4 regions of the Streptomyces capitiformicae genome follow, and region 2 is predicted to be linked to each of the others. Evidence: riboswitches for the same ligand, from Rfam matches in the RefSeq annotation. Region 2 holds a riboswitch; each other region holds the start of a gene.
The links. Region 2 has a riboswitch for cyclic di-AMP ahead of CES90_RS46585 (M23 family metallopeptidase). Riboswitches for the same ligand answer to the same signal wherever they lie in the genome.
Positions count from the first base shown of each region.

Region 1: linked by a shared signal. The riboswitch ahead of CES90_RS13520 (C40 family peptidase) and the one ahead of CES90_RS46585 (M23 family metallopeptidase) in region 2 are both predicted to bind cyclic di-AMP.
Region 3: linked by a shared signal. The riboswitch ahead of CES90_RS35370 (LysM peptidoglycan-binding domain-containing protein) and the one ahead of CES90_RS46585 (M23 family metallopeptidase) in region 2 are both predicted to bind cyclic di-AMP.
Region 4: linked by a shared signal. The riboswitch ahead of CES90_RS07510 (C40 family peptidase) and the one ahead of CES90_RS46585 (M23 family metallopeptidase) in region 2 are both predicted to bind cyclic di-AMP.

Region 1 covers NZ_CP022161.1:3,047,081-3,051,284, reverse strand. Annotated here, with positions in the region: gene CES90_RS13535 (helix-turn-helix domain-containing protein) at 1-737, opposite strand, end outside; gene CES90_RS13530 (ATP-binding protein) at 1,005-1,463, shown strand; gene CES90_RS13525 (DUF6328 family protein) at 1,435-2,019, opposite strand; gene CES90_RS13520 (C40 family peptidase) at 2,098-2,571, opposite strand; cyclic di-AMP (ydaO/yuaA leader) riboswitch at 2,575-2,745, opposite strand; gene CES90_RS13515 (hypothetical protein) at 3,151-3,459, opposite strand; gene CES90_RS13510 (ATP-dependent Clp protease proteolytic subunit) at 3,467-4,102, opposite strand.
Region 2 covers NZ_CP022161.1:10,405,494-10,409,697, forward strand. Annotated here, with positions in the region: gene CES90_RS46575 (GTP cyclohydrolase II) at 185-817, shown strand; gene CES90_RS46580 (PP2C family protein-serine/threonine phosphatase) at 938-2,077, shown strand; cyclic di-AMP (ydaO/yuaA leader) riboswitch at 2,356-2,519, shown strand; gene CES90_RS46585 (M23 family metallopeptidase) at 2,531-3,577, shown strand; gene CES90_RS46590 (aldo/keto reductase) at 3,712-4,204, shown strand, end outside.
Region 3 covers NZ_CP022161.1:7,890,756-7,894,959, reverse strand. Annotated here, with positions in the region: gene CES90_RS35380 (cytochrome P450 family protein) at 1-488, shown strand, start outside; gene CES90_RS35375 (LysM peptidoglycan-binding domain-containing protein) at 672-1,682, shown strand; cyclic di-AMP (ydaO/yuaA leader) riboswitch at 1,868-2,067, shown strand; gene CES90_RS35370 (LysM peptidoglycan-binding domain-containing protein) at 2,072-2,773, shown strand; gene eno (phosphopyruvate hydratase) at 3,205-4,204, shown strand, end outside.
Region 4 covers NZ_CP022161.1:1,679,193-1,683,396, forward strand. Annotated here, with positions in the region: gene pcrA (DNA helicase PcrA) at 1-1,278, opposite strand, end outside; cyclic di-AMP (ydaO/yuaA leader) riboswitch at 1,518-1,690, shown strand; gene CES90_RS07510 (C40 family peptidase) at 1,700-2,878, shown strand; gene CES90_RS07515 (hypothetical protein) at 2,901-3,254, opposite strand; gene CES90_RS07520 (C40 family peptidase) at 3,719-4,204, shown strand, end outside.

The DNA of each region.
Region 1 (4,204 bases), 7.4 Mb from region 2:
CTACTCGTCAAGTGGTCGAGAACAACCACGTCCAGATCGGAAGTGCTCCTAAATGAGAAAATGACGAAAGGTCCGGTGATGCCGATGTGTGCCCCGGCAGTGAACGGCAGCACCTGCAGTCGCACCTGAGGAAGGGCCGCCGCCTCGACCAGACGCCCCAGCTGGCGGGCCATGATCTCGGGACCGCCGACCTCCCGCCGCAAAACCCCCTCGTCGAGCACGGCGCTGAGCTCCATCGGCGGATTTCCGCGCAGTACGTCCTGCCGCGCGAGCCGCACTTCCACGAGCGTGTCGAGTTTGTCGTCTTCCAGCCCCTCCACCGCGGCCCGCGTCACCGCCCGGGCGTACTCCGGGATCTGCAAGAGCCCTGGTACGACCGAGGTCTCCAGCGTCCGTATCCCGCTGGCCTGCGACTCCAGGCTGATGAAGTCCCGGTACGTCGGCGGCAGCACCCCGCGATACGCGTGCCACCAGTTGTGCCGCCCCCCGCCGTCCTCGGAGCCCGCCAAGGCCAGCAGCAGCCCCCGCAATTCGGTGTCGCCGACCTCGTACGCGTCCAGTAGCTTCCGTACGTCAGCGGGCTTCACCCCACTGGCGCCCGTCTCGATCCGGCTCACCTTGGACTGGTGCCAGCCCACCAGCCGGGCCGCCTCGATACTCGTGAGCCCGGATCCGGTGCGCAGGACGCGCAACTCGGCACCGAGCTTGCGGCGGCGCACCGCCGGACCGTATTGCATGGGATTCTCCTTCCGCCAGGCGCGGGGTGGTCAGGCCGGCGCGCGGAGGTCGGGTGATGACAGAGGATGGACCGAGAGTCCACCTGAATACGGTCGGTCGTCGGAGAGTTCACTGCTTCGAGCGACAGATATATGCATATCTTGGTCGATCGCCACCCGTGACGGCCCAGGTAGTGGCAGTCTGGCGCGAAGCACCAGTCCGGGACCGTACTCGAACCATCCGCTCCCTGTCGGACATCGGTCCCGTGGGAAAGGGACGACCGTGCCATGGCAGATCATCAGGAAGCATCCGTCACTCTGCCGAGCGATCCCGCTTCGGTGTCCGCGGCCCGCAACTACGTCGCCTCCGTGCTCGCCGAATGGGGCCTGCCGAGCGGCACGGGCATCGCGGACACCGTGCGCCTGATCGTGTCCGAACTCGCCACCAACGCCGTCCAGCACACGCTCGGTCAGTCACCCACGTTCACCGTGGACATCGCCCTGGACCGGGACGAGCAACTGCGCATCGGTGTCACCGACAGTCATCCACGCTTTCCGAAACGGCTGCCCGCCGGGGTCCAGCAGGACAACGGCCGGGGCATGGTCATCATTCGCTGGCTGACCGCCGAGTGCGGCGGCAGACTGAGCGTCAGACCCACGCGTGAGGGCGGTAAGACGGTGGCGATCGAACTGCCATGGACGGTCCCCGTGCAACCGATCAGGGCAGGGGGTCCGCAGGAGCCCTGACGGGCGACTCTCCACGAGCCCGTGCGGGTGACGGTGACGGTGTTGACGAGCCGCCGTCGCGACCGGACCGCCCCACCAGCTTCGGGAGCAGACCCCACAGGAACAGGCACACGAGGAGTGTGCCGGCGCAGGCGGCGACACCGGCCGCCCTGCCGAGGGTCACATCCACGACCAGCAGTACCGATCCGGCGAAGGCGGGCATCAGGACGGCCAGGCCCACGCCGGCCAGCCGGGACGAGACCCGCACGATGGCGGGCTTGGCGCTCTGCTGGAACAGCGAGCGGTGCAGCGCCGCCGGAGCGGTGAACAGCGCGGCCGCGAGAACCGCCAGCAGAAGCGTGGTGACGTATGTGGCGCGCTGGACCGAGTCGAGGTCCGGGAAGCGCGGGGTGAAAGCCAGCGTCAGCAGGAACGCGAAGAGGATCTGTACCCCGGTCTGGGTGACCCGCAACTCCTGCAGCAGTTCGGCGAAGTTGCGGTCGGCGCGTTCGAGGTGCGTCTCGTTACGTGCTTCGAAGCGCTCGTCGCGTGCGGGGTGGGGGCGTTCGTCGGCCATGGGCGTACGGGTATCCGGCACGGCCCGCGTTACGCCCGCCGGGGCGGCGGAGCTTGCCCGCCGCCCCCACGGTTGGGCCTAGCGGACCCGGCCGTACCAGACGCTCTTGGTCCAGATCTTCTGGAGCCGTACGACGTCACCGGTCTTCGGCGAGTGCCAGATCTTTCCCTTCCCCGCGTAGATGCCGACGTGGTAGACGTTCGACCCCGAGTGGAAGAACACGAGGTCTCCGAGCTTGCGGTTGCTCGCGGAGATGTGCTTCGTCTTGTTGTACTGCTGCTGGGCGGTACGGGGCAGCTTCTTGCCCACCTTCTTGAACGCGTAGAGCGTCAGCCCGGAGCAGTCGAACCTGCGAGGGCCCTTGGCGCCGTACTTGTAAGGGGAGCCCTTCTTGGAAGCCGCGACCTTGAGTGCCTTCGACGCCACTGTGGCGGCCTCGGCGTCGGATGCGACGCCCGGGACCACGATGCTGCCGCCGACGGCGGCGATGGTGAGGGCCGAGGCCGTACCGGCCCGGGTCAACAGCGACGGGACACGATTGAGCGCAGTCATGCGCAACCCTTCGTCAGCCGCCTGTGAAGGATGACCTGTCGGATTCGGGCTGGCGAAGTTGCCCGGCCGCTGACGCGGCTTCACCCCAAGGGCTGCTCGGCCCGGTCATGGCTTGACCGTTCCGGCGACCCGTCGTGCTTGGGTCCTCCACTCCTGCCGATGCAATCCTGTCGACCGGTCATCCGGGCGGCGGCAGGACTCGGCGTCCACCCGGATCGCCCCGCCGCTGTGGCGGGGGCTTGTCGTCAGGAAGGGATCTTGACGCACGGAAGTCCGAAAATCCCAACGGAATCGGGGATTTGTGGCCTTACTCACCACCTGCATATTCGGGTGGACGGGGCGATTTCGGCGAAGATGTCCACCCCGCAAGGAGGCTCGCACCAGCATCGGAATGCCATATTCCGTCCCGTAAGCAGGCATGTTGCTCAACTCCACGGGGCCTGAAGCGGGATGAGCGAGTACGTCGTTGCGCCGATACCACTCGGTCCGCCCCAAGTCCGGGCCTGACACCCTTCAGTACGGCGCACGACCCGGCCTCCGTTCAGACGGCCACCGGGTCGCACGCGCCGTGCGTGCCGGTCAACTCTCCGTTCCGGGCGGCAGGGTGACGCGGGCGGCGCGGCGCTCGCCGTCGAGGACCCGTAGCGCCCGCGCGAGGGTGGGGGCATGCACCTCGTTCTCCCCCCGCCTGTGCATCAGTTCGAGCGCGTCGCGCAGTGCGGTCGCCTTGCCGACGAGGGCCTGCGCGGCCCGCAGTCCGCGGTACGTGTCGCCGGGACGGGCCGGATTGATCCGGCCCAGCAGGTCCACCACGTCCAGATAACGGTCGATCAGCTCCGCCTCGGCACGCGTGAGAGCGGGCAACGGCGGCAACTCGGGTGGAAGCATCGGCGGCTCACCTCGCGCCGGGGAGCGTGCGCGAGGTCTTGCGGCTCGGGATGAGCCGGTCGGCCAGGCCGTACTCCACCGCGGCCTCCGCGTCGAGGATCTTGTCCCGCTCGATGTCCCCGCTGATCCGCTCGTGGCTCTGCCCGGTGTGCCGTACGAGCATCTCCTCCAGCTTCCGGCGGTTGCGCATCAACTCCTCGGCCTGGATGGCCAGATCGCTCGCCTGTCCCTCGACCGGTTCGGTCAGCGCCGGCTGCTGGATCACCACCCGGGCGCCCGGCAGCACGAACCGCTTGCCCGGTGTGCCCGCCGCCAGCAGTACCGCGGCTGACGACCCCGCCTGCCCCAGGCAGATGGTCTCTACATCGCAGGTGACGAACTGGATCGTGTCGTAAAGCGCCGTCATCGCGCTGAACGAGCCGCCGGGGGAGTTGATGTACAGCGAGATGTCCCGGTCCGGGGACTGGTACTCGAGGTGCATGAACTGCGCCATCACATCGTTCGCCGAGGTGTCGTCGATCTGCGTCCCGAGGAACACGATCCGTTCTTCCAACAGCTTCGAGTACGGATCCATCGTCCGGTGACCCGTACTGGTGCGCTCGGTGAACTCGGGCAGCACATAGCGGGTCGACGGTCGGTTCATGGGCATGGGCCACGCCTCCTCTGATCGGCAACCGTAAAAAATGTACAGGACGTACGTACCTTTGGAGTGGGCGATGTGGGATCTTTCGCTCTGAGGGGTCGG
Region 2 (4,204 bases):
TTCCCGACCGATTCCCGCCGTCATTCCGACTGATTCGGCCGTCATTCCCGGACTCCCGGGAATGCGACCCATCCCAAAACGGGTTGCTTGAAATTTGAAGCAGGGGTTAGAGTCCTGCCGAGGTCGTGCTTCAAATCTGAAGCACTGACTGGCCACGCCACCCGCACCAGGACCGGAGACCCGCATGCCCGAATTCCCCGCTGCCACCCCGCGTGCCCGCGTCCGGGTACCGCTGCGTTTCCACGACGGCTACAGCGTCGACGCCGAACTGGTCACCTTCCATGGCCTCGTCGACGGCCAGGAGCACCTGGCGATCGTCCTCGGCGACCCGGCACCCGGCACGCCCCCGCTGGTCCGACTGCACTCGGAGTGCCTGACCGGCGACGTCCTCGGCTCGGCCCGCTGCGACTGCGGCCCGCAGCTGCGCGAGGCGGTGGAGCGGATCGCCGATCGCGGCGGGGTCCTCCTTTACCTCCGCCAGGAGGGCCGCGGCATCGGCCTCTACAACAAGCTCGACGCGTACGCCCTCCAGGACCAGGGCCTCGACACCTACGAGGCGAACGCGGCGCTCGGGCTGCCCGAGGACGCGCGCGACTACACGGCGGCGGCCCAGATGCTGGACGCCCTCGGTATCGCCGAACTGGACCTGCTCTCCAACAACCCCGACAAGGCCCAGCAACTCCGTGACCTCGGCGTCGGCGTCCAGCAGCGTGTCCCCACCGGCGTCTTCACCACCGCCCACAACGTCCGCTACCTCCGCGCCAAGGTCCTCCAGACCCAGCACACCCTCCTGCTGCCGGAACTGACGGCGGGCTGATTTCATCTGGTCCACTCGGCCCCGGTCGACTGGCCGCCCGCCCGCGCGCCCGTAAACCATGGACCTGTGGGGCAGTCGGAAGGTGTCCAGGGCAGGCACGGCGTACAGGGTGCAGCGGGTGTGAAGGGGCCGGGCAGCCGGCGCTTCTTCTACGCCCGCGCCCTCCTTCGCGCCCTCCCGGCTCTCCTCGTCCTCACGGGCCTCTTCTACGACCGCTTCACCCCACGCGAGTTCACGGCGGTCCCCTTCTTCACCGCCGCCCCCCTCGTGGCCGCCCCGCTGCTCTCGCTCACGGGCACGGTGGTCGCGGGTGTCGCCTCCCTCGCCGGCATCGTCGTCGTCCACCTCCGCTACGGCGACGCGGGTCATGTGGACGCGATCACCGAGATCGCCACGGTGGCCACGGTCGCCGTACTGGCCGTGGTCATCAACAGACTCGTCCACCGCAGCAGCGCCCGCCTCGCCACCGCCCGGGAGATCGCCGAGGCCGCGCAGCGGGCCGTACTGCCGGAGCCGCAGGAGCGGATCGGCGGCTTGGAGATCGCCGCGCGGTACGAGGCGGCGCAGGCCGGGGCGTCGATCGGGGGCGATCTGTACGCCGTACAGGACTCGCCCCACGGCATACGGCTGATCGTGGCCGACGTACGCGGCAAGGGGCTCGGCGCGGTGTCGGCCGTCGCGGTGCTGATCGGCGCGTTCCGGGAGGCGGCCGAACAGGAGTCCACGCTCGAAGCGGTCGCCCAGCGACTGGAACGGGCCCTCACCAGGGAGACCACGCGACGGGAGGCGACCCGCCGGAGCAGGATCGAGGCGATCGAGGCGATCGAGACCTATGAGGCGATCGAGATGTACGAGGGGTTCGCCACAGCCGTACTCGCGGAGTTCCCGCATGGCGCCGGACTCGCCCGCATCGTCAACCGAGGGCATCCGTCCCCCCTGCTGCTGTACGCCGACGGCACCCTGCGCATGCTGGACGCCCCCACCCCCGCACTCCCGCTCGGCATGGGAGAGCTGGGCGCCTGGCCGGACCGAGCCGAGGAGGCCGAGTTCCCCACCGGCGCGACGCTGCTCTTCTACACCGACGGCCTCTCCGAGGCCCGGGACGCGCACGGCGTCTTCTACGAGCCGGCCGAACGCCTCTCCGGGCGCACCTTCCCCGGCCCGCGCGCCGTGTTGACGACCCTCGCGGAGGAGGTACGCGCCCACACCGGCGGCGGCGCGACGGACGACATGGCACTGCTGGCGGTACGCCGCCCGTGACCCTGATGGGCCGACGGCGTCCTCATCTCCTCCACGTCCTTCACGATTCTCCTCACCCAGCGTGTTCACCCGACCCCCTCCGCATAACAACTGACGCTCAGTCAGAACCTTTGTGACGGCTGGGGCAAGGTCAACTCGCCCGTTTTCCGCCCCTCATGACCCGAAAGTCCAGCGCAAAAGCCGGAACGATCATTCGGAACCGCTTGGAATGCGGCCCTCGCGTCTATTAACGTTCGATAACGCAGCGCGGTCGTCCCAGCCGTCACAAGAGGCGGCTCCGTGCTCACGCGCCGAATCCCGTACCTGTACGGGAACCGGGGAACCACCACCCTGGGGTGAATCGCGCGGAAGCCGTCGTGGCAGCACGACAGGTTTACGCGCGTAGGAGACCTTCCTGCTCCGAACCCGTCAGCTAACCCGGTAGGCGAGAAGGAAGGAAAGGAGTACGCCCACGTGGCGTCCAACCGGTCCGCGACCGAAGCCCCGTTCGTGCCGAGCCAACGCAGCGGCGAGACGTTCGCCTACGGCAGCTACAACGCCGAGAACGAGGGCCCCTTCCAGGAGTGGAACCCCACCGAGGAGTCCATTCGTCCCGTTCGCGGCCGGCACCGCGTCGCCAAGCAGCGCCAGCGCGGCGGACTCGCCCGCAGCTCCACGGTTCTCGGCGTCGGTGTCATAGCCGCCGTCGGCGGCGCCGGCATGGCCAGCGCGCAGACCGGCAAGCCCCCGGTGTCCATCTCGTTGCCGGACATGCCGAACGTCGGCTCGGTCTTCGAGGACGAGGCCGACGAGCCGGAGCCCCAGGCCTCCACCTCCCCGCTCAGCAGCGCCGGCCTGATCGCCGCCGACACCGAGCAGGGCACCTCGGACGCCGGCGAGGCACTGCGCGCCCGGATCATGCAGCAGGCCGAGTCGCAGCAGGAGGCGTTCGACAAGGCCGCCGCCGAGGCCGTGCAGACCGCCGCCGCGAAGAAGGCCGCCGAGCAGGCCGCCCAGGAGAAGAAGGAAGCCGAGGCCAGGGAAGCCGCCGAGCGGAAGGAGGCGGAGGAGGCGGCCGCGAAGAAGGCGGAAGAGGAGCGCCTCGCCGCCCTCGCGAAGCAGTACGCGCTTCCGACCTCCTCGTACACCCTCACCTCCTACTTCGGCCAGTCCGGCCCCTACTGGTCCTCCGGGTACCACACCGGCCTCGACTTCGCCGCTCCCACCGGCACCCTGATCAAGGCCGTCCACAGCGGCACGATCACGCAGGCGGGCTGGGACGGCTCGTACGGCTACAAGACCGTCCTCACCCTCGATGACGGCACCGAGATCTGGTACGCCCACCAGTCCTCCATCGGCGTGAGCGTCGGCCAGAAGGTCGCCACCGGCGACGTCATCGGCCGCGTCGGCGCCACCGGCAACGTCACCGGCGCCCACCTCCACATGGAGGTCCACCCCGACGGCTCCGCCACGGGCATCGACCCGGCGGCATGGCTGCGCAGCAAGGGCCTGAGCCTCTGACCCGGCAGACCCGGCAGGGGTAATTGGCAGCTCGGTCCCGGTGACATGCCGCGCCGGCGGCGTGACCGTGGGACTGAGCTGCCAATCGCGCGATCCCGGAATGCGGGCGTCCGGCCCGGCGGTTGACGAGAAGCATGACTTCTCTTCGCAAGCTGGGTACGTCCGACCTCGAGGTCTTCCCGCTCGCCCTCGGCGGCAACGTCTTCGGCTGGACGGCAGACGAGAAAGACTCCTTCGCCGTCCTGGACGCCTACACGGCCGCAGGCGGCAACTTCATCGACACCGCCGACTCCTACTCGGCGTGGGTCGAGGGCAACGAGGGCGGGGAGTCCGAGACGATCATCGGCAAGTGGCTGGCCGCCCGCGGCAACCGCGCCGACGTGGTGATCGCGACCAAGGTGAGCCAGCACCCGCGGTATCGGGGCCTGACCGCCGCCAACATCAAGGCCGCAGCCGACGCCTCCCTCACCCGCCTCGGCACCGACTACATCGACCTCTACTACACGCACTTCGACCAGCCCGAGGTCCCCGTCGAGGAGATCATCACCGCCCTCGACGACCTCGTGAAGGCCGGTAAGGTCCGCGCGACAGCCGCCTCCAACATCACCCCCGAGCGCCTCAAGGCCT
Region 3 (4,204 bases), 2.5 Mb from region 2:
TCACCCACCCCGACCAGCGCGCCCGCCTCCAGACCTCCCTCGCCGCGAAGGAAACCGCACTGCTCGAAACCGGCGTGGAGGAACTCCTCCGCTACGACGGCCCCGTCGAACTCGCCACCTGGCGCTTCGCCACCCAGCCCCTGACCATCGGCGGCCAGGACATCGCTCCCGGCGATCCCGTCCTCGTCGTCCTCGCCGCCGCCGATCGCGACCCGGCCCGCTTCAACGACCCTGACACCCTCGATCTCTCCCGCCGCGACAACCAGCACCTCGGTTACGGCCACGGCATCCACTACTGCCTCGGCGCACCTCTTGCCCGCCTCGAAGGACAGACCGCGCTGGCCACGCTCCTCACCCGCCTCCCCGACCTGCAACTCGCGGTGAATCCGGCCGATTTGCGGTGGCGCGGTGGGCTCATTATGCGTGGATTGCGCACCCTTCCGGTGGAGTTCAAGCCGGTTCGGGTGGCCGATGGTGGTACCTCGTAAGCGGCCAGTAGCAGTACCCCACCCGGCGCCGATACATGACAGACTCTCAAGTCTGTGATCTTCACGTGATCTACGCTGCATTAACTTGTGACAACTGATCGACTGCCGATACGTTCACGCATCAGTGCGAAGGGCCGCCACACCCTTCGCACAGGTCACTGCTGTCGTGTGAAAGGCAACCGCATGCTCTCCGGGACCGGTCGTCACCGTCGCCCCCGTCAGGCTCCGGCCCTCCTCGTCGCCGCCGGAGTGACCGGCTCCGCCATCGCCATCCCATTCCTCGGCGCCACCGGCGCGAGCGCGGCCAGCGGAACCACCTGGGACCAGGTGGCGGAGTGCGAGAGCGGCGGCTCCTGGAGCGCGGACACCGGCAACGGACGCTACGGCGGCCTCCAGATGACCCAGGAGAACTGGGAGAGCTACGGCGGCCTCGACTACGCCACCAGCCCCGACCAGGCCAGCCGTTCACAGCAAATAGCCGTCGCCGAGAAGATCCTCGCCGACCAGGGCGTCGGCGTCTGGTCCACCTGCGGGCTGCTCCACAACCTCGGCGGCGACTCCGGTACCGCCGATGTGGACACCGGTGTCGCGGACGATTCGTCGAACTCGGGTGATTCATCCAGTTCCACGGAATCGACGAAGTCGGCTGAATCCCCTGAAACACCCGATTCCTCCCGCTCCGCCGACTCGTCCAATTCATCCGAAACGTCCGACTCTTCCCCGGATGCCGCAGAAGGCTCCATCAAGGCCGACGTCGATTCGAACGACTCCAAGAACTCCGGCGAATCCGCCGAATCCGGTGACTCCGTCGAATCCGGTGACTCCGGCAGCGATGTCTCGCAGGGATCCGACAGCTCTTCCGCGGATGACGCCGGCAGCGGTCGCCATCGGGGTGCGAGCGCTGACGAGAGCGCCGACGACAACGCCCGTACCGAATCCTCCTCGTCCTCGTCCTCGCCCTCGGGCCGTCACGCCTCCCGGGGCGGCGAGGCCGCGCGCGAAACCGTCGACGCCGTCCATGCCTCGTACACCGTCCGCGAAGGGGACAGTCTGACGTCCATCGCGGACTCCCTTGCCCTTCAGGGCGGGTGGCGTGAGCTGTACGCCGAGAACGAGGGCACGGTTGGAACTGACCCGGACCTTATCCTTCCCGGTCAGACCCTCGAAGTCGGTGTCGAAACGGGCGAAAAGTAGCGAGAGTTCGGGTCATGGTTCGCCCCCGAATGCCCGTTTTGATCTCGGTGGGAGATGAATCACAGACCCCCTGATCGTCTTTGATATTCGGCGAATCACGTGATTACGGTCGTGACCGCTCGCACCACAGCGGGCCCCTGCGGTCGTCACGCCGAATCCTGTCAACGGCCGCGTGGGAACAGTCGTCGCGTCAAGCGCCGTAGGCAGGAGCGGGGGACCCAAGGTAAGTGCCGGGTCCGGCAGTTGAGGCCCTTCGGGGTCGCACGACCGGAACCGGCTCGGGGTGAAGCCGCGCGATGTGAGCCGAAAGGCGAACGAGCGCGGCCGGGCAACTCAACCGGCCCGAACCCGACAGCTCACCTCGCAGGCGTCGGTGAGGGGATCACTCCATGCTGTTTTCCAGCAAGGGCAAGCACCGCCGCCCGAGCAAGGCCGCCCGTGCCATCGCCGTCGTCGGCGTCACCGGTGCCGCCGCCATCGCCGCTCCGCTGATGGTCGCCGGCAGCGCCTCGGCCGCCACCGCCTCCGAGTGGGACGCGGTCGCCCAGTGCGAGTCCGGCGGCGACTGGTCCATCAACACCGGCAACGGCTACTACGGCGGTCTGCAGTTCGCCGCCTCCACCTGGGCCGGCTATGGCGGTACGAAGTACGCCGCCACCGCCGACCAGGCCACCAAGGCCCAGCAGATCGAGATAGCCGAGAAGGTCCTCGCGGGCCAGGGCAAGGGTGCCTGGCCGGTCTGCGGCACGGGCCTGTCCAGCGCCTCCTACGACGGTGCCGCCGCCTCCGACAGCGGCTCCTCGAACTCGAACTCGGGCTCGAACTCCGGCTCCTCGCAGGAGAGCACCCAGGAGAGCACTCAGGAGACCCGCGCCTCCCGCTCCTCCGAGCGCGCCACCGTCGAGACCCCGACCGGCAAGAAGGTCAAGAAGGGCGACGGCGAGTACAAGGTCGTCTCCGGCGACACCCTCAGCGGCATCGCCGAGGAGGAGAACGTCGAAGGTGGCTGGGAGAAGCTCTACGAGCTGAACCAGGACATCATCGACGACGCCGACTTCATCTACCCCGGCCAGCAGCTCCACCTGAGCTGACGACCGGGCGGATGTGAGCGGGCTGTGCGACCGGTTCGGCTGTGCCGAAAAACAGGCCGCTCCTCAGCTGAACCACAGTCCGCTCACATCCGTGTCCTCCTTAGTGAAGACCTCGTGAGGGCAACCCCCCTGTCCCCCACGGGTTCCCCGCTCCGGTGCGCACTCCCCCCGTACGCACCGGAGCGGGCTTTTTCTTGCCCGCCCTCCTTGGCCGCCACCTCCCTGCCGCCCTGCTGTCACCTCCCCCCTGTCACCTCCCCCTGTCACCTCCTTGTTCACTTCCCCGCCCCCTCCCCTTTGTTCCGGCATGGAACAATCGGTACGGTCTCTTCGTCCACGGGACGGTCGGTCGGCTGCCGACAGTCCCGGGGCGGTTAGGCTCTAGTCGCAAACAGCGTCACATCGCGTCACATCCCAAGAAGGAGATGCTCGTGCCGTCCATCGACGTCGTCGTAGCCCGGGAAATCCTGGACTCCCGAGGCAACCCCACGGTCGAGGTCGAGGTCGGCCTCGACGACGGCAGCACGGGTCGTGCCGCCGTTCCGTCCGGCGCCTCCACGGGTGCCTTCGAGGCCATCGAGCTCCGTGACGGCGACCCCAACCGCTACCTCGGCAAGGGTGTCGAGAAGGCCGTCCTCGCGGTGATCGAGCAGATCGGCCCGGAGCTCGTCGGCTACGACGCCACCGAGCAGCGCCTGATCGACCAGGCGATGTTCGACCTGGACGCCACCGACAACAAGGGCTCCCTCGGCGCCAACGCCATCCTCGGCGTCTCCCTCGCCGTCGCCCACGCCGCCTCCGAGGCCAGCGACCTCCCGCTCTTCCGCTACCTGGGCGGCCCGAACGCGCACCTGCTGCCGGTGCCGATGATGAACATCCTGAACGGCGGCTCGCACGCCGACACCAACGTGGACATCCAGGAGTTCATGATCGCCCCGATCGGCGCGGAGTCCTTCTCCGAGGCCCTGCGCTGGGGCGCCGAGGTCTACCACACCCTCAAGAAGGTGCTGAAGCGCAAGGGCCTGAACACCGGCCTCGGCGACGAGGGCGGCTTCGCCCCGAACCTGGACTCGAACCGCGCCGCCCTCGACCTCATCCTCGAGGCCGTCAAGGAGGCCGGTTACACCCCCGGCGAGCAGATCGCCCTGGCGCTCGACGTCGCCGCCTCCGAGTTCTACAAGGACGGCGTGTACGTCTTCGAGGGCAAGGAGCGCTCCGCCGCCGAGATGACGGACTACTACGCCGAGCTCGTCGACGCCTACCCGCTCGTCTCCATCGAGGACCCGCTGTTCGAGGACGACTGGGACGGCTGGAAGACCATCACCGAGCGCCTCGGCGACAAGGTGCAGCTCGTTGGTGACGACCTGTTCGTCACCAACCCCGAGCGTCTGGCCCGCGGTATCGAGGAGGGCGCCGCCAACGCCCTGCTGG
Region 4 (4,204 bases), 8.7 Mb from region 2:
CTTCGCCTCGCCCGCGTCCGTCAGCCGGTCTATCTCGTCGGCGACGAACTGGGCCTCGTCGTGCTCGGTGTCGGCGACATAGCCGGTGATCTGCGCACCCGCGCCCGCGTTGGTCCACAGGTTCTTGGGGCGGCGGGACTCGTTGCGCTCGATGACCGCGTTGGCCGCGGAGAGAATCGTCTGCGTGGAGCGGTAGTTCTGCTCCAGCAGGATCGTCGTCGCGTCCGGGTAGTCCTCCTCGAACTGGAGGATGTTGCGGATCGTCGCACCGCGGAAGGCGTAGATCGACTGGTCGGCGTCACCCACGACGCAGAGCTCGGCGGGCGGTACGTCGTACTCGCTGGGCGGTACGTCCACGGGATGCTCGGAGGTGCCGACCAACTCTCTGACCAGGGCGTACTGGGCGTGGTTGGTGTCCTGGTACTCGTCGACGAGGACGTGGCGGAAGCGACGGCGGTAGTGCTCGGCGACGTCCGGGAAGGCGCGCAGCAGGTTGACCGTCGTCATGATCAGGTCGTCGAAGTCGAGCGCGTTGGCCTCACGGAGGCGGGACTGGTAGAGCGCGTAGGCCTGGGCGAGGGTCTTCTCGAAGCCGTCGGATGCCTGGGCGGCGAAGTCCTCCTCGTCGATCAGCTCGTTCTTGAGGTTCGAGATCTTGGCGCTGAAGGACTTGGGCGGGAAGCGCTTGGGGTCGAGGTCCAGGTCACGGCAGACGAGAGCCATGAGGCGCTTGCTGTCAGCGGCGTCGTAGATCGAGAAGGACGACGTGAAGCCGAGCTTCTTGCTCTCGCGGCGCAGGATGCGGACGCAGGCGCTGTGGAACGTCATCACCCACATCGCGTTGGCGCGCGGGCCGACGAGCTGCTCGACGCGCTCCTTCATCTCGCCCGCGGCCTTGTTGGTGAAGGTGATCGCGAGGATCTGGCCCGGGTGCACGTTCCGCTCGCCGAGCAGATGGGCGATGCGGTGGGTGAGCACACGGGTCTTGCCGGAGCCGGCGCCGGCCACGATGAGCAGCGGGGAGCCGGCGTGCACGACGGCCGCGCGCTGGTTCTCGTTCAGCCCGTCCAGGAGCGCCGCCGGGTCGATGGCGGGGCGGGGCGCGCCGTCGCGGTAGTAGGCGTCCCGGTCCGGCGGCACGTCGAACTTCCCGCCGAACAGATCGTCCGGAACCGGCTCCGGAGCGTGATCGTCCTCGGGCGGTGGCGGGTGCTCCTCCTCGTGGCCGCGGGGGGCCTGGAGGTCCGCCAGGAAGCTGTCGTCAAAGAGGCTGCTCATCGCTCTCCGAGTCTAGGCGCCCCCACTGACAGCGAGGGGCCGCCCCGGGAAGTCGATGCACATCACCCACCGCACCCACCTCACAACGGTAAGCGATCGATCGTAGCGCTTATCGCGTCCGAGAGGCTAAGGTCACGAAAACGTATCGGGCATATCGAACATCAACCTTCACAAGGGCCACATGTGTTGGCTAGCGTTTCGCCGGGCCGTACGACCCAACCGGCGAACGTCGCCGGGCCGCACGGCCTCCGCCGAGTCCGGTACGCCTCTCCTGGCTGCCGGAGCCGGGGACCCACCGACCTCTGGGGTGAATCGACCCGACTGCCATGCGCGGCAAGGGTCGTAGGGCAAACCTTCCGAAGCACGCGCCCGAACCCGACAGCTAACTCGGTAGGCGGATTACGGAAGGAGACGCCGAACCATGGCGCCGCACCGCAAGCCGCGTCCGGCCCGAACACGCGCGGGCATACGCACCCCGGCCCTCGCCACGGCCGCCCTCACCTCAGTGGCCCTGCTCTCCCAGTCGGCCAACGCCGCCCCCTCGGCCGACGACAAGCCGAGCCTGGAGGAGGTCGAGAAGAAGGTAGACGACCTCTACCGTCAGGCGGAGTCGGCGACCGAGAACTACAACTCGGTCAAGGAGAAGACGACCAAGCAGAAGAAGAAGGTCGATGCCCTCCTCGACGATGTCGCCGAGCGCACGGAGAAGCTCAACCAGGCGCGGGAGCAACTGGGTTCGTTCGCGGCCGCCCAGTACCGCACGGGGGCGGCCTCCCCCGACGCGGCGTCGCTGCTCCTGGCGGACAACCCGCAGGACTACTTCGACCAGAACCAGCTGATGGACCGGCTGACGGACCGCCAGAAGGGCGCCGTCGACGACTACATCACGCAGCAGGCCGAAGCGACCGAGCAGCGCCAGAAGGCGACCGAGAGCCTTGAGCAGCTCACCGAGTCGCAGAACACCCTCAAGTCCAGCAAGGCCAAGGTCCAGGCGAAGCTCGCCGAGGCCCGTGAACTGCTGTCGCAGCTGACCGCCGAGGAGAAGGCCCGGCTCGCCGCGATCGAGCAGCGCAAGCAGGAGGAGGCCGACCGCAAGGCGGAGGAGCTGGCGCGTCAGCAGGCGGCGGCCCAGGCGGCCCAGTCTTCCCAGCAGACTCAGGAGGCCCAGCAGGAGACCTCCACCGCCACGGCCCCCGAGACGAACACGTCCACGACCACGACGGTCGAGGACTCGACGTACGCTTCGAAGGCCGCCAAGGCCCTCACCTTCGCCCGCGAGCAGATCGGCAAGCCGTACGTCTGGGGCGCCACCGGCCCCGGCTCCTACGACTGCTCCGGCCTCACCCAGGCCGCCTGGAAGGCCGCCGGCGTCGACCTCCCCCGCACGACCTACGACCAGGTCAACGCGGGCACCACCGTCTCCCTCGCGAACGCGAAGCCCGGCGATCTCATCTTCTTCTACGACAACATCGGCCATGTCGGCCTCTACATCGGCAACGGCATGATGATCCACGCGCCGAAGCCGGGAACGTATGTGCGGGAGGAGTCGGTGTTCTACGACGGGGAGTCGTCGATCCACAGCGTGGTGCGGCCGGCGTAGGTCCGAAAAAGACCTCAGGGCCTCACGTCCAGAGCACCGCGATGAAGATGTTCGCGGTCGTCAGCAGGCCGACCAGGCCGAAGAGCGGCTTCTCCACCGCCTCCTCGTCCCGCTTCACGTACACCAGCCCCAGGATCACGACCAGCAGGGCCAGCTTCACGCCGATCTTGATGTTGTTGACGGGCTGGCCGTCGGCCTGGTTGAGGCCGACGAGGACGGCGCCGGTGACCAGCATGGTGAGGGCGCCGTGGAGCATCGCGGGGACGAAGCGGGCGGTGCCCTGGCCCATCGCCTTCATCTGCGTGAGGAAACCGCCGAGGAGGGCGGCGATGCCGATGATGTGGAGGGCGACGAAGAGGTGGATGAGTACGTCCATGGGCGGAGCCTAATGAGAGGACCGGGTTCCGCCGGGCACCGGGGCAGGCTGCGCAGCGTAAGCAGCACCTCCGATCACGCCCCGACGATCTTGCATATATGCGCTCCATAGCACCACTTCACCCCCGTCCGGCTCGAAATCACCGCATCGGTCATCGCAGAGCGTGAAGTCGGCGACGCCAGGGCTGGATCACGGTCACATACGGTCATGTCACGGTCGGTGCACGCCACTTCCGCACAAAGCGTTACCAGGTGGACACAGCCAGGCTTAGCGTCCTCCACCAGGTGGCCGGCTCCCCACCGCCGCCCGGGCCAGGGGCGGCAGTCGGACACCACCGCCGAGAAGGTCCGGCGGTGTCCCGCTCCCCCCTGTGCGGGCCGCCGCCGGACGCGTAACCGTTCCCCCAGGCGGTCCGTGCGCACCGACGTACGGACGGCGGTCGTACGAGAGGACATGGAGTCCACGTGGCAGCGCACCGCAAGCCCAGACAGCGCTCGCTCGGCGGCCATACGTTCCGCACCGCCGCGACCTTCGCCCTCGCGAGCGCGGCGACGGCGACCGGGTTCGACGGCATCGGGCACGCCGATCCACAGCTCACGCCGGACCAGGTCAAGGCCAAGGTGAACAAGCTGTACGAGGAGGCCGAGGTCTCCACCGAGAAGTACAACGGCGCGAAGGAGAAGGCCGACAAGGCGCAGGAGAACCTGGAGGAGCTCCGCGACCAGGCGGCCCGCCGCACCGACAGGCTCAACTCGGCTCGGGACGAGCTGGGTTCGCTGGCGGCGGCGCAGTACCGGAACGGGGGCATGGATCCCTCGTGGCAACTGGCGCTCTCCGGCGATCCGGACCAGTACCTGGACCGCGCGGCCCTCGCCGAGCGGGTCGGCGGCAGACAGGCGGCGGACGTGGCGAGCGTACGGCAGCAGTTGCAGGAGATCGAACGGCTGCGC